DNA from 3 places in the Geodermatophilus sp. URMC 63 genome. Region 1 is predicted to be linked to each of the others. Evidence: predicted binding sites of a transcription regulator. Region 1 holds the regulator's gene; each other region holds the start of a gene.
What was found. Region 1 encodes LexA, which represses DNA repair genes until DNA is damaged. Its sites were predicted from a motif close to TCGAACANNTGTTCGA; they were not measured.

Region 1 (7,700 bases):
GAAGGCGTCCATGACACCGGCCAGGGTCGAGCCCTGCTTGCCGAGCTTGAGGAACACCTCACCGAGGCTGCCGTCCTCGTACATCCCGGCGGTCATGTAGCCCTCGGCGCCGGCGACGCTGAACGACGTCGTCATGCTCTGCCGCTTCTTGGGCAGCCGGCGGCGGACCGGGTGCGACGTCGTGGCGACCGGGGCGGCCTCGACCTGGACCTCGTCGGTCTTCTTCTTCGCCGTGGCGTCGGACAGCGGCTGGCCGACCTTGCAGTTGTCGCGGTAGATCGCCAGCGCCTTCAGGCCGAGCTTCCAGCCCTGGAAGTAGATGTTCTCGACGTCCTCGACGGTCGCCGTCTCCGGCATGTTGACCGTCTTGCTGATCGCGCCGGAGATGAACGGCTGCACCGCGGCCATCATGCGGACGTGGCCCATCGGGGAGATGGCCCGCTCGCCCATGGCGCAGTCGAAGACCTCGTAGTGCTCCGGGCGCAGGCTCGGCGCGTCGACGACGTGGCCGTGCTCGGAGATGTACTCGACGATCGCCTCGACCTGCTCGTCCTGGTAGCCCAGGCTCTTCAGCGCCCGCGGGACCGTCTGGTTGACGATCTGCATGGACCCGCCGCCGACCAGCTTCTTGTACTTGACCAGCGAGAAGTCCGGCTCGATGCCGGTCGTGTCGCAGTCCATCATGAAGCCGATGGTGCCGGTGGGGGCCAGCACCGAGGCCTGCGCGTTGCGCCAGCCGTTGTCGGCGCCGAGCTCCAGGCAGTCCTGCCACTGGGCGGTGGCGACCCGCAGCACGTCGGCGTCGTCGGCGCCCACCGGGCGGATGGCGTCGTTGGCCGCGGCGTGCTTGCGCATCACCCGGGCGTGGGCGTCGGCGTTGCGGGCGTAGCCGTCGTAGGCGCCGACGATGCCGGCGAGCTCGGCCGAGCGGCGGTAGGCGGTGCCGGTCATCAGCGAGGTGATCGCCGCGGCCAGCGTCTGGCCCCCGCGCGAGTCGTAGGCGTGCCCGGTGGCCATCAGCAGCGCGCCGAGGTTGGCGTAGCCGATGCCCAGCTGCCGGTAGGCGCGGGTGGTGTCCCCGATCGGCTCGGTCGGGAAGTCGGCGAAGCAGATCGAGATGTCCATCGCCGTGATGACCAGCTCGACGGCCTTGACGAAGGTCTTGGCGTCGAAGGTCCCGTCGTCGTTGAGGAACTTCATCAGGTTCAGCGACGCGAGGTTGCACGAGCTGTTGTCCAGGCTCATGTACTCCGAGCAGGGGTTGGACGCGTTGATCCGGCCCGTCTCGGGGTTGGTGTGCCAGTCGTTGATCGTGTCGTCGTACTGGATGCCGGGGTCGGCGCACTCCCAGGCGGCCTTCGTGACCTTGCGGAAGAGGTCCTTGGCGTCGACGGTCTCGATGACCGAGCCGTCGAGGCGCGAGCGCAGGCCGAAGCCGGTGCCGTCCTCCACCGCGCGCATGAACTCGTCGGAGACGCGCACGGAGTTGTTGGCGTTCTGGTACTGGACGCTGGTGATGTCCTTGCCACCGAGGTCCATGTCGTACCCGGCGTCGCGCAGCGCGCGGATCTTGTCCTCCTCGCGCGCCTTGGTATCGATGAACTCCTCGACGTCGGGGTGGTCGATGTCGAGGACGACCATCTTGGCCGCGCGGCGGGTGGCGCCACCGGACTTGATCGTCCCGGCGGAGGCGTCGGCGCCGCGCATGAAGCTGACCGGGCCCGAGGCGGTGCCGCCGGAGGACAGCAGCTCCTTCGACGAGCGGATGCGGGAGAGGTTCAGGCCGGCGCCGGAGCCGCCCTTGAAGATCAGCCCCTCCTCGCGGTACCAGTTGAGGATCGAGTCCATCGTGTCGTCGACGGCGAGGATGAAGCAGGCGCTGACCTGCTGCGGGGCGCTGGTGCCGACGTTGAACCAGACGGGACTGTTGAAGCTGAACACCTGGTGCAGCAGCATCCAGGTCAGCTCGTGCTCGAAGACCTCCGCGTCGCCCTCGCTGGCGAAGTAGCCGTGCTCGCGGCCGGCCGCGCCGTAGGTGAGCACCACCCGGTCGATGAGCTGGCGCAGGCTGCTCTCCCGCTGCGGGGTGCCGACGGCGCCGCGGAAGTACTTCGTGGTGACGATGTTGGTGGCGTTGATGCTCCACTCGGCGGGGAACTCCACGCCGCGCTGCTCGAAGTTGACCGAGCCGTCCCGCCAGTTGGTCATGACGACGTCGCGCCGCTCCCAGGTCACCTCGTCGTAGGGGTGCACCCCGGCGGTGGTGTAGACCCGCTTGACCTTTAGGCCTTTCCCCCTGGTCGGCGCCTTGGCGGGGGCGCGACGCGTGCGGCCTGACAAGCGGTCCTCGGTCTCGGTCACAGAGCTCTCCCTCGTGGAGTGGTCGGCGGCTGGGGAAGAGCCGCACTCGTTCTAGCGGGTGGTGCTGACGTTCCTGGCGTGCTCGGGTGTCCGGCAGTGCTGCCGGCGGTCGGGACGGGGTGCGGTCAGGTGGCGGTCCGGTCGGCCGCGGGCTGGCTGCGCCCGCCGCCGCGGCGGCGCGGCGGTGGGTCCAGCTGCATGCCGGGCAGCGGTGGGGTGCCGCCGGCGAGGTGGCGGGCCCGCAGCTCGGTGATCGCCTTCTCGAAGTCCTCCAGCGAGGTGAAGGCGCGGTAGACGCTGGCGAAGCGGAGGTAGGCCACCTCGTCGAGCTCCCGCAGCGGCCGCAGGATGGCCAGCCCCACCTCGTGGCTGGGGACCTCGGCCGCCCCGCTGGCGCGGATGGCGTCCTCCACCTGCTGGGCGAGCTGCTGCAACTGGTCCTCGTCGACCGGCCGGCCCTGGCAGGCCCGGCGGACGCCGGCGACGACCTTGGCCCGGTTGAACGGCTCGCTGACGCCGCTGCGCTTGACGACGGCGAGGACCGCCTCCTCCACCGTGGTGAAACGGCGACCGCAGGCCGGGCACGACCGGCGACGGCGGGTGGTGGCCCCCTCGTCGGCCTCGCGCGAGTCGATCACCCGGCTGTCGGGGTTGTGGCAGAACGGGCAGCGCACTGCGGTTCACCTCCCTCCGCGACCGGCCCGTCGCCCGGGACCGGTGACCGGTCCCGGGCGGCCGCGCCGGCGACCGCTGATCGCCCCTCGGGGTCGCGTCTGTGGACCCCCCTGGGGACATCCGGTGGATGCCACGGGGAAGTCCTGAGGACGACCTGTGGAGGACTCCCGTTGAAGCAACTACTAGATGTAGGGGGACCCTAGGCCGGGCTCCACTACATCTGCAAGCCGAACGCGGGCGTGTCTCTTCCACCGAGATGTGCTCGCAACCCACCGGTGACCAGGCGCGAGCATGATTCCCACCCGTCACACGACACGCCGAGGGCCCCCGCGTGTCGGCGTGCGGGAGAGGGTGGAAGGGGCGTATGGAACGCGCGCACGGGCACCGCCGGAGGGCGGGTCGGTCGGCGGTGGAGGCGCTCGCGGAGGCCCCGCCCGGTACCGGGACCCGGACCTGCCGCGACCGGCGAGGACGCCGGGACGGAGAGCTCAGACCGGGCGGCGGACGGCGGGACGCCCGCCGCGCGGGTGGGACGCCAGGTCGTTCAGGCGGATCGGGCGGGTCAGCAGGTCCGGCTCCCCGACCTCAGCGGAGGACGCTGCGGAGGACCCCGCGGAGGCGCCGGAGCCGTCCGGAACGGCGGGGGTGCCGACGGCGACCGCCGACATCTCGGCGGTGAGCGCCCGGTGCCGGCCTGCACCGGCGGACCCGTCGGCGGGCGCCCGGTGGCGGCCCGCTGCGGCGGACCCGACGGCGGGCTGCTCGGCGGTGCCGTCGGCGCCGTGCCGGCGGCCGGCACGGAACGTGCGGCGTGCCGGCTGCACCGCGGCCATCACGACGGTCGCGTCGGGACGGGGTGAGCCGTCCTGCCGGTCGCGATCGCCGGTGTCGGCGGTCGGTGACTCGGCCGGCGTCCCGGTGTGCGCGAGGGACAGGTGCCGCTCGGGCAGGCGCACACCGGCGAGGTCGACCCAGGTCGGCTCGCCTCCGTCGCGCCACCGCACCTGCGCCTGGCAGCCGCCGCGTTCGTCGTGCCGCCAGCCCAGCATGGCGCCGGGAGCCCAGCCGCCGTCCACGCACACCTCGACGTCCTGCGGCGAGCGGAAGACGACTGCGGCCCGGCTGCTCACGGCTGCTGACACGTCCTCGACCGTAGGTGCCGGCGAGGCTCCGGTCCGTGAGCGACCTCGCGCGGAGGGTTGACGAACTCGCCGCCGCCCTCTCGTCCATGTCTGCCGGAGCTCGGCGGCCGACCCGGCCGCCCCGCAGCCGGCGCTCACGGCAACTGCAGGACCTGCCCGGGCACGACGGACGAGCCGCGGAGGTCGTTGAGCTCCTCGATGGCGTCGACCACGACGCGCACGTCGTCCCCGTCCGCGGCGACCTCCCCCGCGATCGACCACACCGTGTCGCCCGGCTCGACGACGACGCTGCTCTCCCCCGCGAGCCGCAGGCCGCCGCCGGCACCGCCCACCAGCGGCGCGAGCCAGGCGCCCAGGCCGACCGCTCCGCCGAGGGCGAGCACGGCGACGAGGCGCCGCCCCCGCCGGGTCAGCCGCACGGCGGCCGGCGCGCAGCCGCCGCGGACGGGGCCACCGGTGGTACCGGAACGCAGCGGCCGCCCGCTCGGACGGGCCGGGTCGCGCCGGGCGCCGGGCCGCTCGGAGGCCGGCCCGGCGGTGCGCACGCCCGCGGCGGCCGGGTGGTCGGGGACGGGGCGCAGGTGCCCGCCGACACGCGGGCCGGAGCCCGGCAGGGCTCCGGGCGCTGCCGGCCGGGCCGGGCGGTCGACAGCCGCCACACCTCCGCCACCGGCACCGACACCGCCACCGGCCGCGGACCGGAGCGACGGCCGCCACGGGACCTGGACCGTCGCGTCGAACTCCAGCACGTCCTGCCGCACGGTGCCCATGACCACTCCTCCTCGTCGGTGTCATCCGGTCGAACGCCTGTTCGATCGAACGCCTGTGCGATTCCTAGCGCAACCCGCCGACGGGGTCGACCCCGACACCTCCCGGCGATTTCGAACACACGTTTGAAGTACCGGCTCCGAGGCGCTACCGTCCGACCAGCACCCGTCCGCCGTCGCCTCCGGGCGCCGAGGCGGTCCCGTCCGGCCGGCGGTCCCGAACGAGGAGCCGCGGCCGGGCAGGAGCAGGACACGAGGGCCGTGGCGACACGGCCGGCGAGGAGGAGACGTGGCGGGCACGAGCGGGACCGGCCAGCGCACACGCACCGGCGGGACGTCCCGCCGCGCGGGCAGCGGCGCGGGTGGGGAGGAGACCGGCGCGGTCCGCACCTTCCCCGACCGCACGGAGGCCGGCGACGGCCTGACGCAGCGGCAGCGCCGGGTGCTCGAGGTCATCCGCGACTCGATCGAGCGCCGCGGCTACCCGCCCTCGGTGCGCGAGATCGGCGAGGCCGTCGGCCTGTCCTCCGCGTCGTCGGTCGCCCACCAGCTCTCGGTGCTGCAGAAGAAGGGCTGGCTGCGGCGCGACCCCAACCGCCCCCGAGCGCTCGACGTCCGGCTGCCCGGTGAGACGCCGGGCGAGGCCGCCGCTCCCGCCGCTGCCCCCACCGGCGCCCCCGCCGGCGCCTCCGCGGCCGACACCGGTACGCCCACCTACGTGCCCCTGGTCGGCCGGATCGCCGCCGGTGGCCCGGTGCTCGCCGAGCAGGCGGTCGAGGACGTGTTCCCCCTCCCCCGCGAGCTGGTCGGCGAGGGCACGCTGTTCATGCTGCGCGTCGCCGGTGACTCGATGGTCGACGCGGCCATCTGCGACGGCGACTGGGTCGTCGTGCGCCAGCAGCCCACCGCGGAGAACGGTGAGATCGTGGCCGCGATGCTCGAGGGCGAGGCCACGGTGAAGACCTACAAGCGCCGCGACGGGCACGTGTGGCTGCTGCCGCACAACCCGGCGTACGAGCCGATCCCGGGCGACGAGGCGACCATCCTCGGCCGTGTCGTCACGGTGCTGCGCCGGGTCTGACCCCGCACCGCTCGCCGGCCGGCCACCCCGTGGGGGCGGGTCGGCCGGTCAGCGACCGACGGGCGGGCCGGCCAGGTCGCGCCGCCGGCACAGCCGCCCGCCGATCCAGACGAGGACGGCCGCGACGGCAGCGGCCACCAGCCCGGCGGTGACCGGCGAGGGGCCGCCACCGTCGCCGGAGAGCAGTCCCGCCAGCGACGGGTCGGCCGGGGCCGACGGCGCAGCCGGCGTCGAGGCGGCGGTGGCAGCCGGCACCGGGACCAGCGTGACGTCGCCGGGCACGCCCTCCCCGGCGACGAGCAGCGCGCCGCCGTCGGCGGTGAAGGCGACCGCCTCCCCCTGTGGCTCCGCGGGCAGCGCGACGCGCACGGGCTCGCCGGCCAGCGCGCCCGGGACGTCGGAGCCGGCCAGCGGCCAGACGTAGGCGTCGGTGTAGGTCCGCAGCGCGATCCGGCTGCCGTCGCGCGCGACCGCGCCACCGGTGACCAGCAACTGGCCGGCACGCCCGACCGGGCCGCCGGGCGTGCCGGTCAGCGTGAAGGACACCGTGCCGACGTCGGCCAGCCCGACGGTGCCGCCGTCGACCAGCGGCGCGGCCGGCCGGTAGACGTGGCTGGCGCCCAGGACCTCCTTGGTGACCACGTACGGGGTGCCGTCCGGGGCCAGCAGCAGCGCCTCGGCGTCGTGCGCGCCGTCGGGATAGGTCAGCCGGTACAGCGCGGTGGCGCCGTCGGGACGCAGGGCGATGAGCGCGACGGTGGCCCGGGTGCCGTTGTTGTCCCCGGTGTCGGCCAGCCAGACCGTGCCGTCCGGGCCGACCGCGAGGTCCTCGGGGTCGTAGGGGTCCAGCGGGGCGGTCACGACGTCGACGACCTGGCAGGTGTCGTCCAGCACGTACACCGCCACCTGGTCGCCGCCGTCGGCCGTCGCCACCAGCCGGTCACCGACGTCGACCAGACCGGACAGCTCGGCCAGCCGCGGATCGGTGACCTGGCAGCGGACGGACCCCGCGGCCGGCTCCTCGGCACCGGCGGACGGCGCACCGGCCAGCGTCACGGCCAGTGCCAGGGCCGGCGTCAGGGCCAGGTAGACGCGGGCGGCCACCCCGCGGCGGGCCCTGCGACGGCCGGGAACGGGCCCGCGACGCGCGTCACGACCGCGCGGACGGACGGCCGGCTCGCGCACGAGGCCAGCGTGACAGCACGGCTGCGTCCAGTGCGTGAACCACGCCCAGCAGCAGGAGGCCGACGGCCGCGCCGACCACCGCGTCGGTCACCCAGTGGAAGTCCAGCGACACCATGGCCACACCGGCGGCCACCGGCCCGAGCACGCTGAGCCACCACAGCGTGCGCTGCACCCGCGGACCCAGCCGGTACTCGACCGCCTGCCAGCGGGCCACCCCCCACATGAGCACGGCGTTGGCCACGTGCCCGGAGGGATAGGAGGCCCCGTCGCGGTGGAAGAACGACCCCGGGTAGGCCGGGGCGGTGCGCCCGGTGCCGAACTTGAACGCGTAGACGACGACGGTGAGCAGCGCCAGCGCGGTGAGGACCCGCACCAGCGGGAGCAGCGTCCGCCGCCGCACGCACAGCCAGCCGACCAGGACGGCCAGCACCGCGAGGATGGTGCCGCGCCCGCCGATCTGGGTGACCGCCCAGACCGGCCAGTAGGCCG
Region 2 (7,700 bases), 560 kb from region 1:
CGCCGAGATCCGCGAGCAGTCGACGCCGGCCCTGCCGCTCACCGGGCTGCTGGCGCTCACCGTGCTGCTCGTGGGCCTGGTCGCGGTGACCGTCGACCTGGTCGCCGTCGGCGGCCGGCAGCCGGCGCTGGCCGGGCTGGGCCTGCTGGTCCTGTTCTGCGTGCCGGTCAGCACGGTGACCGGCAGCGTGGGGCTGCCGGCGCTGGCCGCCCCGGCAGCCGGGCTGGCGCTGCTGCTGTGGACCGACCAGGCCCGGCGGCTGGCCGCCCGCTCCGGGGGGACCGGGACGCGCAGCGGCGCGGGGACGCTCGCCGCCACCGGCACCGCCGCGCTGGCGCTGGTGGCCGCGGTCGTGCTCGGCAGCCTCGTCCCGACGCTGCCCGAGGGCCGGCTGGCCGCCGGCTTCGGCCCGGGTGGGGGCGGCGGGTCCACCGGCACCGCGCTCGACCCGGCCGCGGCGCTGCAGGGCCAACTGACGCTGCCCGAGCCGATCGACCTGCTGCGCGTGGACAGCTCGGTCCTGGAGCCGGGGTACCTGCGGGTGGTGACGCTCGACGTCTACGACGCCGAGGACGGCTGGACGGTGGGCAACCTCGACGGCGAGACGTCGGTGGCCCAGCGCGAGGACCTCGCACCGCTGCCGGGCCACCGCGAGGGGCGGGTGGTGGAGGCGACGATCACCGCCGTCGGCCACGACGACCGGTTCCTCCCGGTGCTCGCCTCCCCCCTGTCGGTGGCCATCGACGACCCCGGGGCGTGGCGGTTCGACCCGGCCACCGGCACGGTCTTCGGCCGCGACGTCACCACCGCCGGCCGCAGCTACCGCGTCACCGCCGTCGAGCCGCAGCCCACCGAGGAGGAGCTGCGCGCGTCGGCACCGCTGCCGGCGGGCGACCCCGTGCTCGAGCGCGACACCGCTCTGCCGGTCCTGGACCCGAGCGTCACCGACCTGGTGGCCACCCTCACCGCCGGGGCGGCCACGCCGTACGACGCGGTGCGCGCCATCCACGACTCGTTCTCCCGGGAGAACGGCTTCGTCTACAGCCTCTCCACCGCGCCGGGCACCGGCGGCGACGACCTCGCCGACTTCCTGCGCCTCAAGCAGGGCTACTGCGAGCAGTACGCCGGCGCGATGGCCGCGATGGTCCGCGCCGCCGGGATCCCCGCCCGGGTCGCCCTGGGCTACACGCCCGGCCGCGTGCAGCCCGGCGGCGGGCGGCTGGTGACCAGCGACGACGCGCACGCCTGGGTGGAGGTCTGGTTCGACGACCTGGGCTGGATCCCGTTCGACCCGACACCGATCGACACCGAGCGGGCCGTCGAGCTGCCCTGGGCGCCGCGGCCGGCCGACCAGGAGGTCCTCGAGCGCCCGACCGACGTGCCGACCGCACCGACCCCGGCGCCGATCGTCCCCGTCCCGCAGGTCGACCGGGTGCCCGACGCCGCGCCGCAGGGCCAGGCCGCCGCCCAGGACACCTCGGCGGCCCGCCCGGTGCTGGTGGCCGCCGGCGTCCTGCTCGGGCTGGGTGCGCTGCTGGCCGCCCCCGCCGCCGCCCGCGCGCTGCAGCGGCGGCGCCGGCTGGCCGACGGGGACCCGGCCGCGCTGTGGGACGAGCTGGCCGCCACCGCCCGCGACCTCGGCCTGCCCTGGGACCCGGCGCACACCCCGCGGCAGCAGGCCGCGTCCCTGGGCCGCACGCTCGGGTCGCCCGGGGGCAGCGGCGCGCACCGGGCCGGTGGCCACGGCGCCGCCGACGCGGTCGAGCGGCTGGCCCGCGCCGAGGAGGCGGCCAGCTACGGCCGCCCCGGCGCGGCCGGCAACCCGGCGCTCACCACGGCCCTGGGCACCGCCCGGCGGGGGCTGGCGGCGGCGGTGCCGCTGCGGGTCCGGCTGCGGGCCCTGCTGTGGCCGGCCTCGCTGGGCGACGCCGTCTCCGCCGCGGTCACCGCCCGGCTCCCGCGCCGCCGCCGGCCCGCCTGACCCGGAGGAGGACCCCGCCGCCCGCGGCGGCGTCCGGCCGTCCCGGGGCACCCACCGGGGCCCGGGAGCGGACCGGTGCGTCCGGCGAGCGCACCCACGCCGCCCGGGCGCGGCCGGCGGAGACCCCGGGAACGCCGACGGCCGCCGTCCCGGAGGGGACGGCGGCCGTCGGCGCTGGAGGTGGGGCTACGGGTCTGACGGGGGGGGTCTGACGCGGGGGGTCTGAGGCGGGGCTACTGGTCGTAGCGGCGGCGGAAGCGCTCCTCGAGGCGGTTCTTCAGCGGCTGACGACGGGGCCGGCCCCCGCGGCCGCGCGCCGTGCTCCCGCCGCGCTGGCCGGCCGGGCCGGTCTCGACGGCGCCGGTGGCGGAGCGGTAGTTGAGGACGCCGAGGGCGGCACCGCCGAACATCACCAGGAAGCCGAGCACCCCCAGCGGGACGGACGGGGCGACAGCGCCTCCGACGAGGACGGCCAGACCCACCAGCACCAGCAGCGCACCGAGTTGCAGCTTCCGCCGGGCCTTGAGCCTGCGGTCACCCGTGCGGACGGAGGAGGCGAACTTGGGATCGTCGTCGACGAGGGCGCGCTCGATCTGCTCCAGCAGTCGCTGCTCGTGCTCGGAGAGCGGCACCGAGACCTCCAGGTGGGCGGAGCCAGACACCCCCGGGTGTCTACCCGGGGGTGACACCGAGGATACGAGCCGATTGCGGGGTGCGAAAGGCGAGTGCGTGGCGACCCGCCGGGAGGCCCCTGCCGGGTCCTCGCGATCACTCGCGGGGGTGGCCGTCGCGCACCCGCCGGTCGCCGTCGCGGCGCAGCAGCGTGGCCGGGCGGACGGCACCGGCACCGAACCGGCGGGCCGCCCGGTCGGCGGCGAGCTCGGCGTCGCGGCGGCCGTGCTCGCGGGCGCCGAGCTCGAGCTGGCGGGGCGCCGACCCGGCGGGTACCAGCCGCTCGGCCCGCACCCCGACCAGCCGGATCCGCGCGCGGTCCAGGCCGAGGGCGTCGAACAGGGCGCGGGCGGTCTCGTACAGCTCCTGCCCGACGTCGGTGGGGACGCCGAGGGTGCGGCTGCGGGTGATCGTCGTGAAGTCGGCGAACCGGACCTTGATGCTCACCGTCCGGGCCAGCCAGCCGCCCGCGCGCAGCCGACCCGCCGTCCGCTCGGCCAGCCGCAGCAGCTCCCGGTGGACGACGGCGGGGTCGTCGACGTCCGTGCCGAAGGTCTCCTCGTGCCCGGCCGACCGCTCCGGCTCGTCGGGGACCACCCGGCGCGGGTCGCGGCCCCACGCCAGCTCGTGCAGGTGGCTGCCCGCGGCCTGTCCCACCGCCCGCTGCAGGGTGCGCGCGGGCACGTGGGCGAGGTCGCCCACCGTCCGCAGCCCCAGCCGCAGCAGCACCTCCTCGGTCTTCGCGCCGACGCCCCACAGCGCGCCGACCGGCAGCGGGTGCAGGAAGTCGATGACCTCGGCCGGGCGGACGACGAGCAGTCCGTCGGGCTTGGCGCGGGTGGAGGCGAGCTTGGCCACGAACTTGGTGCCGGCCACGCCGACCGAGCAGGTGATGCCCTGCTCGTCGTAGACCCGGGCGCGCAGGTACTCGCCGATCTCCGCGGCGTCACCGAGCCGGCGGCCGGCCCCGGCGACGTCGAGGAAGGCCTCGTCCAGGCTCAGCGGCTCCACCAGCGGGGTGATCGAGCGGAACAGTGCCATGACCGAGCGGGAGACCTCGGCGTAGAGCGCCACGTCCCCCGGCAGCACGGTGGCCGTGGGGCACAGCCGCAGTGCCCGGGCGGTGGGCATGGCGGCGTGCACCCCGTACGCCCGCGCCTCGTAGGTCGCCGAGGTGACCACCCCGCGGTTGCCGGCCCCGCCCACGATCACCGGCGCGCCGGCCAGCTCGGGGTGCCGGCGCACCTCGACGCTGGCGAAGAAGGCGTCCATGTCGACGTGCAGCACGGTGCACCCCTCCGCCCGCCCCCGCGACGGCGCCACGGACACCTCCTCCTCGAACACCTGTTCGTACCGACGCGAGGAGGGTAGCGGCCCGTCCGGGCGGGGGTGCGCCGTCGTCCGGGGTGTCGTCGCGTGTCGGGAAACGGCTGGTCGGGCCATGTGTGGCGAGGCGCGGAACGGGTTAGGTGGGACGTGACCGACCGCCGGCCGGCGGACGGTCCCGACCCGGATCCCGGAGGAGCCCGATGGCGCTCGACGACGACGACATGACCAGCACGGAGGGCCCGGCCGACAGCGGTGCCGGCGAGGGCACCCCGGGCCAGCACGACGGCGGTGCCGACGGCGGCGCCGACGGCGGCGCGGGCCACGACGGCGGCGCGGACGGTGGCGCGGACGGCGGCGCCGGTCACGGCCCGGCCGACGGCGGTGCGGCCGGTGGCGGCTCGGACGGCGGCGCTGACGGCGGCGCCGACGGCGGCGCGGACGGTTCGGCCTGAGCCAGGACCCGACAGGCACGGGGCCGGGCGGAGGCGACCTCCGCCCGGCCCTGCGCCGGTGCACGCACCTCGACCCGGAGGTCTTCGCCGAGCAGCACTGGTCCCGCCGCCCCCTGCTCGCCCGCGCCGAGGACACCGGTGAGTCCTTCGCCGACCTGCTGACCCTGGCCGACGTCGACGAGCTGCTGTCCCGTCGCGGCCTGCGCACCCCGTTCCTCCGCATCGCCAAGGACGGCGCCGTCGTCGACCCGAAGCGGTTCACCACCTCCGGGGGCGCCGGTGCCGAGGTCGCCGACCAGGTCTCCTCCGACGCCGTGCTGCGGCTGTTCGCCGACGGCAGCACCGTCGTCCTGCAGGGCCTGCACCGGCTCTGGCCGCCGCTGATCGAGTTCGCCGACTCCCTCGCCGCCGACCTGGGGCACCCGACGCAGGTCAACGCCTACGTCACCCCGCCGTCCTCGCGCGGGTTCAGCCCGCACTACGACGTCCACGACGTGTTCGTGCTGCAGGTCGCCGGCGAGAAGCACTGGCACATCCACGAGCCGGTGCTGCCCAACCCGCTGCGCACCCAGCCGTGGAACGACCGCGCAGCCGACGTCGCCGCCGCCGCCGAGCGCGAGCCGGTGATCGACGCCGTCCTGCGCCCCGGCGACGCCCTCTACCTCCCCCGCGGCTACCTGCACTCGGCGGTGGCGCTCGGGCAGACCAGCGCGCACCTGACCATCGGGGTGCACCCGGTCACCCGCTGGGCCGCCGCGGAGTCGGCGCTGGACCTGGTGCGGGTGCTGGCCGCCGACGACCGCGAGCTGCGCCACTCGCTGCCGGTGGGCCTGGACCTCGCCGACCCGGCGACCGTGCGCGAGGACGTCACCACGGTCGTCGCCGCGCTGCGGGACTGGCTGGACCGGATCGACCCCGACGAGGTGGCCGACCGGCTGCGGGCGCGCACCTGGGACCAGGTGCGCCCCGAGCCGGTCGCGCCGCTGGCCCAGGCGACCGCGGCTGCGGCGCTCACGCCCGACACCGTGCTGCGGCTGCGCCGCCGGCTGCGCTGCAGCCTGCGCCCCGCCTCCGACGGCCGGGCCGGGGACGACCGGGTCGTCCTGGTCGGCGGGCGGCGCCGGCACCAGTTCCCCGCCGCGACCCGGCCCGCGCTGGCCGAGCTGCTGGCCGCCGGGGAGCTCAAGGTCGCCGACCTGCCCGGGCTCGACGCCGACGACCGGCTCGTCCTCGCCCGGCGGCTGGTCACCGAGTCGATCGCGGTGGTGGCCGACGCCACCCTCCCCGGCGGGGCCGTCGACGGCGTCCCCGCCACCGCCCCGGAGCCGGGCCCGCACGGTCCCGGCGCCCCCGCGCGGGACGCCGGCGGGGACGATGGGGAGCGTGCCGATGCCCTCGGGACCGCGTCGTGAGCCCGCAGCGCAGCCCCGGGTGAGCGCCCCGACGGGCGCCGCCACCTCCCCCCGCGGCCGGCTCGACCCGACCCGCTGCTCGGTGACCGCCGAGGCCCGGGGCGACTCCCCCGTGGGCACGGCCGGGCCGGCGCAGCGCTGGCTGCTCGTCGAGCAGCCGGGGCCGTGGGGGCGCGACGCGCTGACCCAGTCCCGGTTCGACCGGGGCGTGGTCGCCGGCCTGACCGCCCGTGCCCGGGCCGAGGGCGTGCGGGTGCTGCTGGTCCGCCGCCCCGGCGACCGCCTGGTCGACTCCGGCCGCCGCTGGGCCTACGTCGACGGCCGACCGGGCTCCGAGGGGCTGTGGTGGTCGGTGCGCGACAGCGACGCCGACCTGCTCGACGCCCCGTGGGACGGGTCGGTGGGTGAGCGGACGCAGCGCCCCACCTACCTGGTGTGCACGCACGGCCAGCACGACGCCTGCTGCGCGCTGCGCGGCCGGCCGCTGGCCCGCGCGCTGCCCGCGCCCAGCCCGGCCGACGTGTGGGAGTGCAGCCACCTCGGCGGCTGCCGGTTCGCGGGCAACGTGCTCGTCCTGCCGCACGGGTTCGCCTACGGGCAGGTGCCCGGCGACGGCGCCGACCTGGTCGCCGCCCACGCGCGCGGCCAGGTGGCGTTGCCCTGGCTGCGCGGCCGGTCGGGGCTGCCCATGCCGGCGCAGGCGGCGCAGGCGGCCGCGCGCGCGGAGCTCGGGCTGCTCGGGGTCGACGACCTGCTCCCGCGCTCCTCCCGCAAGCTGCCCGGGTCCGCCGCCGAGGAGGCCGCCGGCGTCGAGCGGTTCGAGGTGGTGCTGGCCGGCCCGGACGGCGACGTCGCCGTCCGCGTGGAGAGCCGGCCCTCCGAGGAGGCGGCGCAGCTGACCTGCCGGGCGCTGCACCCGGCGCACTCCCGGACCTGGACGGCGCTGCCGGTGTCGCCGGCCGGCTAGTGCAGGCCGGGCCCGCGGGCGAGCAGCAGGGGGATCGCCAGCTCGGCGTCGGTGAGCGAGCCGTGGTAGCCGACCAGCCGGCTGGGGCCGGGCTCGGTGATGCCTGCGGTCATCGCCCACGGGCCGCGGGCCAGCGCGACGACGTCGCCGATGCGGGCGGCCAGCCCGCCGTCGACGGGGCCGAAGACGCCGCTGGCCACCGCCTCCTCGCGGCTGGTGACCCAGGCGCGGTCGCCGAGGACGCCGCGCCAGGCGTCGAGGACGTCGTCGGCCGCGCCGGGGACGGCGTGCACGTAGCGGGCGCGGGGCTCGCCGGCCAGCAGGGCGACGCCGTCGAGGAGCACGGGCTCCTCGTCGAGGTCAACGCGGGTGTGCGGGGGGACGTCGAGCATGCCGTGGTCGGCGGTGACCAGCAGGGCGGCGTCGTCGGGCAGGCCGGCGAGCACCTGCTCCACCAGTCGGTCGACCAGGGCGAGCTGCAGCCGCCAGCTCTGGGAGTCCAGCCCGCGGACGTGCCCGGTCAGGTCGAGCTCGGGCGTGTAGCCGTAGACCAGGCCGGCCGGCGCCGCGGCCAGGGACTGCAGGACCACCGCGGCGAGGTCGCCGGCGCCGACCGTGCCGGAGTAGCCGGCGCCGCGGTAGGCCGCCGTGCTCAGGCCCGAGCCCCGGTAGGCGTAGGGCGCGACGGCGGTGACCGGGACGCCGGCCGCGGCGAGCTGCTCGAAGACCGTCGGCCGGGCCTGCCACACCGCGGGGTCGGGGTCGTCGGCCCACTGCACGTGGTTGAGGGTGCGGTCCTCGCCGGGCACGGCGGTGACGAAACCCAGGACGCCGTGCCCGCCCGGGGGGACGCCGGTGCCCAGGGTGGTGAGGCTGACCGGGGTGGT
Region 3 (7,700 bases), 1.4 Mb from region 1:
CCCCAGGTGCCGCCGGTGCAGGCCTACTACGTGGCCACCTGCCTGCTGCTGAGCCTCTGCGCGCTGGTCACCGCCCGCGCCGTGCTGGGCGCCTCCGGGCACCGTCCGTGGGACGCGGCGATGGTCGGCCTGTCCCCCCTGCTGCTGGTGCACGCCTTCACCAACTGGGACCTGTTCGCCGTGGCCCTGGCCGCCTGCGGCCTGTGGGCCTGGGCGCACGAGCGGCCCGTGCTCGCCGGCGTCCTGCTCGGCCTGGGCACCGCCGCCAAGCTGTTCCCGGCGCTGCTGCTCGGGGCGCTGTTCCTGCTGTGCCTGCGGGCCGGCCGGCTGCGCGCGTGGTTGCGCGCCGCGGTCGCGGCGGTGGTCGCCTGGCTCGTGGTCGACGTCCCGGTGGCCCTGCTGGCGCCGGAGAACTGGTCGCTGTTCTTCCGGCTCAACAGCAGCCGCCCGGCCGACCCGGACACCCTGTGGAACATGGCGATCACCGCATCGGGCGGGACGCTGCTCGACGGGCCGCTGGCCGAGGGCGAGACGCCGGTGGTGCTCAACGCGCTGGTCGCCGTCTGCGTGCTGCTGGTGGTCGCCTCGCTCGGCTGGCTGGTGCTCCGCGCGCCGGTGCGCCCGCGGGTGGGCCAGGTCGCGTTCCTGCTGGTGGCCGGCTTCCTCCTCGTGACCAAGGTGTGGAGCCCGCAGTACTCGCTGTGGCTGCTGCCCCTGGCGGTGCTGGCCCGGCCGCGGTGGCGCTCGCTGCTGGCCTGGCAGGCCACCGAGGCGGTGCTGTGGGGGGTGCGGATGCTCTGGTACCTCGGCACCGACGACCGCGGCGTGGGCACCGAGTGGTTCTTCCTCGCGGTCGGCGTCCGCGACCTCGCCGTCCTCGTGCTCGTGGGCCTGGTGGTGCGCGACGTGTGGGACCCCGACGACGACGTCGTCCGCACGTCGTGGCCCGGCGTCGACGACCCCGCCGGCGGCCCCCTGGACGGCGCGCCCGACGCGGTGACCCTGCGACGCCGGCGGCTCGTCCGGGATCAGGTGACCTGATCGTGGCGCGTCCTCCCTCACCGCCCACCGTGAGGGAGGACGCGCTGCGGTGAGGGAGGACGGCTAACCGAGGGCCTCGCGGACGAGGGCGACCTCCTCCGCGTGCGAGGCGGCGTCGCCCGGCGTCTCCAGGACGACGGGGCAGTCGGCGGCCCGGGCCACCTCCAGCAGCACCTCCAGCGGGATTTCGCCGCCGGTCAGCGGCGCGTGCCGGTCGCGGCCGGAGCCGGCCGGGTCGCGGCTGTTGTTCAGGTGCACCAGGTCGACGCGGCCGGTGACCGCCCGGACGTCGTCGACGGCGGTGGCGAGGTCCCAGCCGGCCGCCCACGCGTGGCAGGTGTCGAGCACGAACCCGGCGCCGAACTCGCCGACGGCGTCCCACAGCCGGGCCACCGCGCCGAGCTCGCGGGCCATCGCGTTGTCCCCGCCGGCGGTGTTCTCGATCAGCAGGGGCAGCGGGAAGCCGCCGTCCTCGGCCTGCCGTACGAACGTCTTGCGCCAGTTGTCGAACCCGGCGGCCGGGTCGTCCTTGGCGAGCACGTGCCCGCCGTGCACGACCATCCCGCGCGCGCCGATCGCCGCCGACGCCCGCGCGTGCACGGCCAGGTTCTTCCGGCTGGGGATGCGGATGCGGTTGTTGGTCGAGGCCACGTTGAGCACGTAGGGCGCGTGCACGAAGACGGCGACGTCGGAGGCGAGCAGGTCCTCGGCGTCCGGACGCGGCGGCGGGGCCTTCCAGCCCTGCGGGTCGCCCAGGAACACCTGGACGCCGTCGGCGTCCATCTCGGCGGCACGGGCCAGCGGGCCACCGGCGTCGAGCTCGTTGTCCTCGGTCAGGCCGGGTCCGACGTGGACGCCGACCGGGTGCGTGCTCACCCCGCGCACGGTAGTCAGGCACGGCCGGCGTCCCCACCCGGCGGCGCTGGTAGCCTCAGAGCTGCGCGTCCGCCCGCCGTCGTCGGCGGGACCGGGCGCGCGACGCGTGTACGACCCTCCTGCTGCAGACGTCCTGCAGCCGCCACAGACCAGAGGAGGTGGGGTTCTCCGTGCGTCACTACGAACTGATGGTCATCCTCGACCCCGACCTGGAGGAGCGCACGATCGCTCCCTCCCTCGACCGGTTCCTGACCGTCGTCACCAACTCCGGTGGCACCGTCAAGACCGACATCTGGGGCCGGCGCCGCCTGGCCTACGAGATCAAGAAGAACGTCGAGGGCATCTACGCGGTCATCGACATCCAGGCCGAGCCCGCCGCGGTCGCCGAGCTCGACCGCCAGCTCAACCTGAACGAGTCGGTGCTGCGCACCAAGCTCATGCGGCCCGAGGTCCACTGAGCATGGCCGGCGAGACCGTCATCACCGTCATCGGCAACCTGACCTCCGACCCGGAGCTGCGGTTCACGCCGTCGGGGGCCGCGGTCGCCAACTTCACCGTCGCCTCGACGCCGCGCACCTTCGACCGGCAGTCGCAGGAGTGGAAGGACGGCGAGGCCCTCTTCCTGCGGTGCAACGTGTGGCGGCAGGCGGCGGAGAACGTCGCCGAGTCGCTGACCCGCGGCTCGCGGGTCATCGTCTCGGGGCGCCTCAAGCAGCGCTCGTTCGAGACCAAGGAGGGCGAGAAGCGCACCGTCGTCGAGCTCGAGGTCGACGAGATCGGCCCGTCGCTCCGCTACGCCACCGCGAAGGTCACCCGGGCCTCCCGCGGTGAGGGTGGCGGCGGTGGCGGCTTCGGCGGCGGCGGCGGTGGCGGCGGTTTCGGTGGCGGCGGCGGGGCCAGCGACCCCTGGTCGACGCCGGCCGGCCCGTCCGACGAGCCGCCCTTCTAGAGCGAGGACCCCCTCGCCCCCACCCCTAGTCGTACCTAGCCGTACCTGGAGAACCCAGTGCCCAAGCCCCCCGTGCGCAAGCCCAAGAAGAAGGTCTGCCAGTTCTGCAAGGACAAGGCGACCTACATCGACTACAAGGACACGACCCTGCTGCGGAAGTTCATCTCCGACCGCGGCAAGATCCGTGCCCGCCGCGTGAGCGGCAACTGCAGCCAGCACCAGCGGGACGTCGCCGTGGCCGTGAAGAACAGCCGCGAGATGGCCCTGCTGCCCTACACCTCGACGGCGCGCTGACCATGAGCACCCAGAAGCTGATCCTGACGCAGGAGGTCACCGGTCTCGGGTCCTCCGGTGACACGGTGGAGGTCAAGGGCGGGTACGCCCGCAACTACCTCCTGCCCCGCGGCCTGGCCATCGTCGCCACCCGCGGTGCCGAGAAGCAGGTCGAGTCGCTGCGCCGGGCGCGCGCCGCCCGCGAGGTGCGCTCGCTCGAGGAGGCCCAGGCCGTGGCCGGGCGCCTCACCGGCCTGACCGTCCGCGTGCCGGCCCGCGCCGGTGACGGCGGCCGGCTGTTCGGCCGCGTCACCACCGCCGACGTCGTCAACGCCGTCACCGCGGCCGGTGGCCCGGAGCTCGACCGCCGCCGGGTGGAGCTGCCCAGCAGCATCAAGACCACGGGCCGGCACACCGTCACCGTGCGGGTGCACCCCGAGGTGACCGCCCAGCTGCCGATCGAGGTCGTCGCCGGCTGAGCGCGCGCGGCCGGCTGACGGCCGCTGTACCGCCCGTGAGGGGCGCCGGACATCGTCCGGCGCCCCTCACGGCGTCCGGGGGTCCTGAGGGGTGTCCTGGGGCCCCGGAGACCGTCGCCGCGGCCGAGGGCCGCCGCCGGCGCCCCTCGGTCCCCCCGCGGAGCCCGTGGGTCCACGGCGGTCGCGCGGGCGGCTGGACGCGGCGCCGTGTCGACACCGGGCGCCGTGTCGGCACCGCCCCACCATCCGCCGGCCGTCGTCCTGTGGACGTGTGACCACCGGTACGGGTGGGTCGGGGTGCGCGACACGCCGGTGCCCGACACCGCGAGTTCTCCGGACTTTCTCCCGTCCACACCCGGTGGGCGGTCTCTGCGCAGGTCAGGCCCCGGAGGAGCACGACGGCCCGTCCCCGTCCCCCGCCGTCTCCACATGTCGACACGCCTGTGTCCACCGACTTGTCCACAAGTTGTGCAGAACGCTCCCCACAGCGGTGTTGGACGCGCCCGGCCGCACTTCCTAACGTCCTCCCCGGCGGTCGACGTCGGCGGTTTCGTCGGCACCCCGACCTAGCCTCGTGCTCGAACAGGCGTTCGAGCGTGCGTGCCAGCAGTCCTGGTGCTTCCCCCACCAGACCCCGGTCAGCGGCCGGGGTCTGTCTGTGGGTGCGCCGGTGGAGAGAAGGAGGGCTTCCCGTGGCGGTGGCCGACGATTTCAGCCGACCGTCCGCGACGGCGCCGGCGTACGACCGGCAGCCGCCGCAGGACGTCGCGGCGGAGCAGTCGGTGCTCGGCGGCATGCTGCTGAGCAAGGACGCGATCGCCGACGTCGTCGAGGTGCTGGCGGGCCCGGACTTCTACCGGCCGGCGCACCAGGTGATCTTCGACTGCATCCTCGACCTCTACGGCCGCGGGGAGCCGGCCGACGCGATCACCGTCGCCGCGGAGCTCAACCGCACCGACCAGCTGTCGAAGATGGGCGGCGCGGTCTACCTGCACACGCTCATCGCCTCCACGCCGACGGCGGCCAACGCCGGCTACTACGCCGCGATCGTCGCCGAGCAGGCGGTGCTGCGGCGGCTGGTGGAGGCCGGCACCCGCGTGGTGCAGCTCGGCTACGGCGCGGCCGGCGGGCGGGGCGACGTCGACGACATCGTCGACCGCGCGCAGCAGGAGATCTACGACGTCACCGAGAAGCGCATGAGCGAGGACTACTCGCGCCTCGAGGACGTCCTGCAGCCGACGATGGACGAGCTCGACGCCATCGCCTCCCGCGGCGGCACCGCCCGCGGCGTCCCCACGGGGATCCGTGATCTCGACGAGCTCACCAACGGTCTGCAGGCCGGCCAGATGGTGGTCATCGCCGCCCGTCCCGGTGTCGGGAAGGCACTGGCCCTCGACACCCCGATCGCCACACCCGAGGGCTGGACGACGATGGGTGCGGTCCGGGTGGGCGACCGGGTGCTCGGCGGGGACGGGCGTCCCACGACGGTCGTCGCCGCCACCGACGTCATGACCGACCGGCCTTGCTACGAGGTGCACTTCTCCGACGGTTCGGTGGTCGTGGCCGACGCCCAGCACCAGTGGGTCACCACCGACCGCGCCGCCCGCCGGCTCGGCGAGCGCGGCGAGGCTCACGTCCGGACGACGGAGGAGCTGGCCCGCACGGTCCGCTGCGCGACCGCGGACCGGCGGCTCAACCACGCCGTGGTCAACGCCGCCCCGCTCGACCTGCCCGAGGCCGACCTGCTGGTGCCGCCGTACGCGCTCGGCGTGTGGCTGGGCGACGGCACCTCGGCCGCGGCGCAGTACACGAGCAACGACCCCGAGATCGCCACCTACATCGAGGCCGAGGGTCTGGTCGTCGTCCCCACCGGGGTCGACCGGCCGTACTCGATGCGTCTGCCCGCCCGTCCGTCGCCCGCCGAGCGGCCCTGCCCGATGTGCGGCCGGCTGTTCGTGCCGAGGACCGCACAGGTGCAGACGTGTGGCAAGACCTGCGGTGGCGCCCTGCGGGCCAGCGGTGGTGTGGGCCGGCAGGCTGCCTGCCCCGACTGCGGCGGCCCGTCCAGCGGGATGGCGCAGTGCCAGGTCTGCCGGGACGACCACGGCACCGTGAAGGGGCTGCTGCGCACGCTGGGCGTGCTGGGCGACAAGCACATCCCGGTCGCCTACCTGCGCGCCTCGGTGGCTCAGCGGCGGGCCCTGCTCGCCGGCCTGCTCGACACCGACGGCACGGTCACCGGGGGTGGGGCGGTGCAGTTCGCCGTCACCAACCGGCGACTGGCCGAGGACGCCCGGGAACTGATCGCGGGTCTCGGTCACCGCGTGCGGATGAGCACCAAGCGGGTCCGGGGCCGGACCGAGGCCTCGTCCACCTGCTACACGCTGACCTTCAGCACCGACGACGAGGTGTTCGCCCTCGAGCGCAAGAAGCTCCTGCACAAGGAGCGCGGTGCCCGCACGTTCACGGCCCGCGGCGTCCGTTTCGTCACGGACGTGCGGCCGGTGGTGAGCGTGCCCGTCCGCTGCATCCAGGTCGACGCCGCAGACTCTCTGTTCCTCGCCGGCCGGAGCTTCATCCCCACGCACAACTCGACGCTCGGGCTGGACATCGCGCGTTCTGCGACGGTGAAGCACCACCTGCCGGCCGTCATCTTCTCGCTCGAGATGAGCAAGCACGAGATCACCATGCGTCTGCTGTCGGCCGAGGCGAAGGTGCCGCTGCACCACATGCGCGCCGGGACGCTGTCCGACGAGGACTGGTCCAAGCTCGCCCGCCGGATGGGCGAGGTGGCCGACGCACCGCTCTACATCGACGACTCGCCGAACATGACGATGATGGAGATCCGGGCCAAGGCGCGGCGGCTCAAGCAGCGCAACGACCTCAAGCTCGTCGTCATCGACTACCTCCAGCTCATGACGTCGGGGAAGCGCGTCGAGAGCCGGCAGCAGGAGGTCTCGGAGTTCTCCCGTGCCCTCAAGCTGCTGGCCAAGGAGCTCGAGGTCCCGGTCATCGCGATGTCGCAGCTGAACCGCGGTTCAGAACAACGGCAGGACAAGAAGCCGATGCTCTCGGACCTTCGCGAAAGTGGATCGATCGAGCAGGACGCCGACATGGTCATGATGATCCACCGAGAAGACATGTACGAGAAGGAATCACCGCGTGCGGGAGAAGCGGACATCATGCTGGTGAAGCACAGAAATGGTCCGACGGCGAACGTCACGGTCGCCTTCCAGGGTCATTACAGCCGCTTCGTCGACATGGCCAACTGAGGCGTGGCCGACTGACGCAGGGCCGGTACCGGCCGGACGAGAGGAGGCGCCCGGGACCACACGGTCCCGGGCCTCTCGTCGTCCCGCCGGTCAGGACACCGGCACCCGGTCTCGTTCGGACTGCGGCCCGGGGCCGAGGGGATCGGCGGATGGCGGGTCCTCGGGCCCTGGGGGCGGCCGCTGCGGATCACTACGGTCATCTGGCACGTCCCAGGACGCCGGGGAGGCCCTGATGCGGCAGTGCAGGATCATCCGCGGAGGCAGCGGCCCGGGCTACCGCGGCAAGCAGGACCTCGACTACTCCACCGGCGTCTCGGCCGAGAGCTGCGGCTCGGAGGCCCTGTGCCTGCACCTCCTGGTGCTCCCGCCCGGTGCCGAGGCCCGGGCCCACCTGCACGAGGCCCACGAGTCGGCGATCTTCGTGCTCGAGGGGTCGACCTCGTTCCGGCACGGCCCGCACCTCGAGCACGTCGACACCGTGCAGGCCGGCGACTTCGTCTACATCCCCGCCGGGGTGCCGCACCAGCCGTTCAACCCGACGGACCGGCCGGCCCGGGCGCTGGTGGCCCGGACCGACCCCAACGAGCAGGAGAGCGTCGTCCTGCTCTGAGCGCCGGTGTTCCACGTGGATCAGCGCTCGGCCGTGCCCCGGCGGTGCGTCCACCTGCGGGAACCGTCCGTGTTTGTGGTGCGGCTCACCGTCGGCTACGAAGGGGCGTCCCTCCCCTCAGCTTGGAGACGCCTGTGCAGCAACGACGCTGGCACCGGATGACCTCGTCGGTCGTCGGTGCGCTGGCCCTCACCGCCTTC

Region 2: the regulator LexA is predicted to act here: its motif matches at 3,990-4,005, upstream of dinB (DNA polymerase IV).
Region 3: the regulator LexA is predicted to act here: its motif matches at 4,197-4,212, upstream of dnaB (replicative DNA helicase).

What each region holds. Positions count from the first base shown of each region.
Region 1 covers NZ_CP199956.1:5,398,549-5,406,248, forward strand. The annotation lists gene ACWIZO_RS26150 (vitamin B12-dependent ribonucleotide reductase) at 1-2,361, opposite strand, end outside; gene nrdR (transcriptional regulator NrdR) at 2,487-3,035, opposite strand; gene ACWIZO_RS26160 (hypothetical protein) at 3,525-4,178, opposite strand; gene ACWIZO_RS26165 (LysM peptidoglycan-binding domain-containing protein) at 4,313-4,948, opposite strand; gene lexA (transcriptional repressor LexA) at 5,235-6,026, shown strand; gene ACWIZO_RS26175 (hypothetical protein) at 6,075-7,130, opposite strand; gene ACWIZO_RS26180 (phosphatase PAP2 family protein) at 7,177-7,700, opposite strand, start outside.
Region 2 covers NZ_CP199956.1:4,839,835-4,847,534, forward strand. The annotation lists gene ACWIZO_RS23510 (transglutaminase family protein) at 1-1,981, shown strand, start outside; gene ACWIZO_RS23515 (DUF3040 domain-containing protein) at 2,215-2,643, opposite strand; gene dinB (DNA polymerase IV) at 2,750-3,976, opposite strand; gene ACWIZO_RS23525 (BatC protein) at 4,183-4,434, shown strand; gene ACWIZO_RS23530 (cupin domain-containing protein) at 4,749-5,846, shown strand; gene ACWIZO_RS23535 (sucrase ferredoxin) at 5,866-6,813, shown strand; gene ACWIZO_RS23540 (alkaline phosphatase family protein) at 6,810-7,700, opposite strand, start outside.
Region 3 covers NZ_CP199956.1:1,345,978-1,353,677, reverse strand. The annotation lists gene ACWIZO_RS06595 (glycosyltransferase family 87 protein) at 1-1,041, shown strand, start outside; gene ACWIZO_RS06590 (deoxyribonuclease IV) at 1,105-1,917, opposite strand; gene rpsF (30S ribosomal protein S6) at 2,088-2,375, shown strand; gene ACWIZO_RS06580 (single-stranded DNA-binding protein) at 2,378-2,866, shown strand; gene rpsR (30S ribosomal protein S18) at 2,924-3,160, shown strand; gene rplI (50S ribosomal protein L9) at 3,163-3,618, shown strand; gene dnaB (replicative DNA helicase) at 4,311-6,890, shown strand; gene ACWIZO_RS06560 (cupin domain-containing protein) at 7,123-7,500, shown strand; gene ACWIZO_RS06555 (Ig-like domain-containing protein) at 7,659-7,700, shown strand, end outside.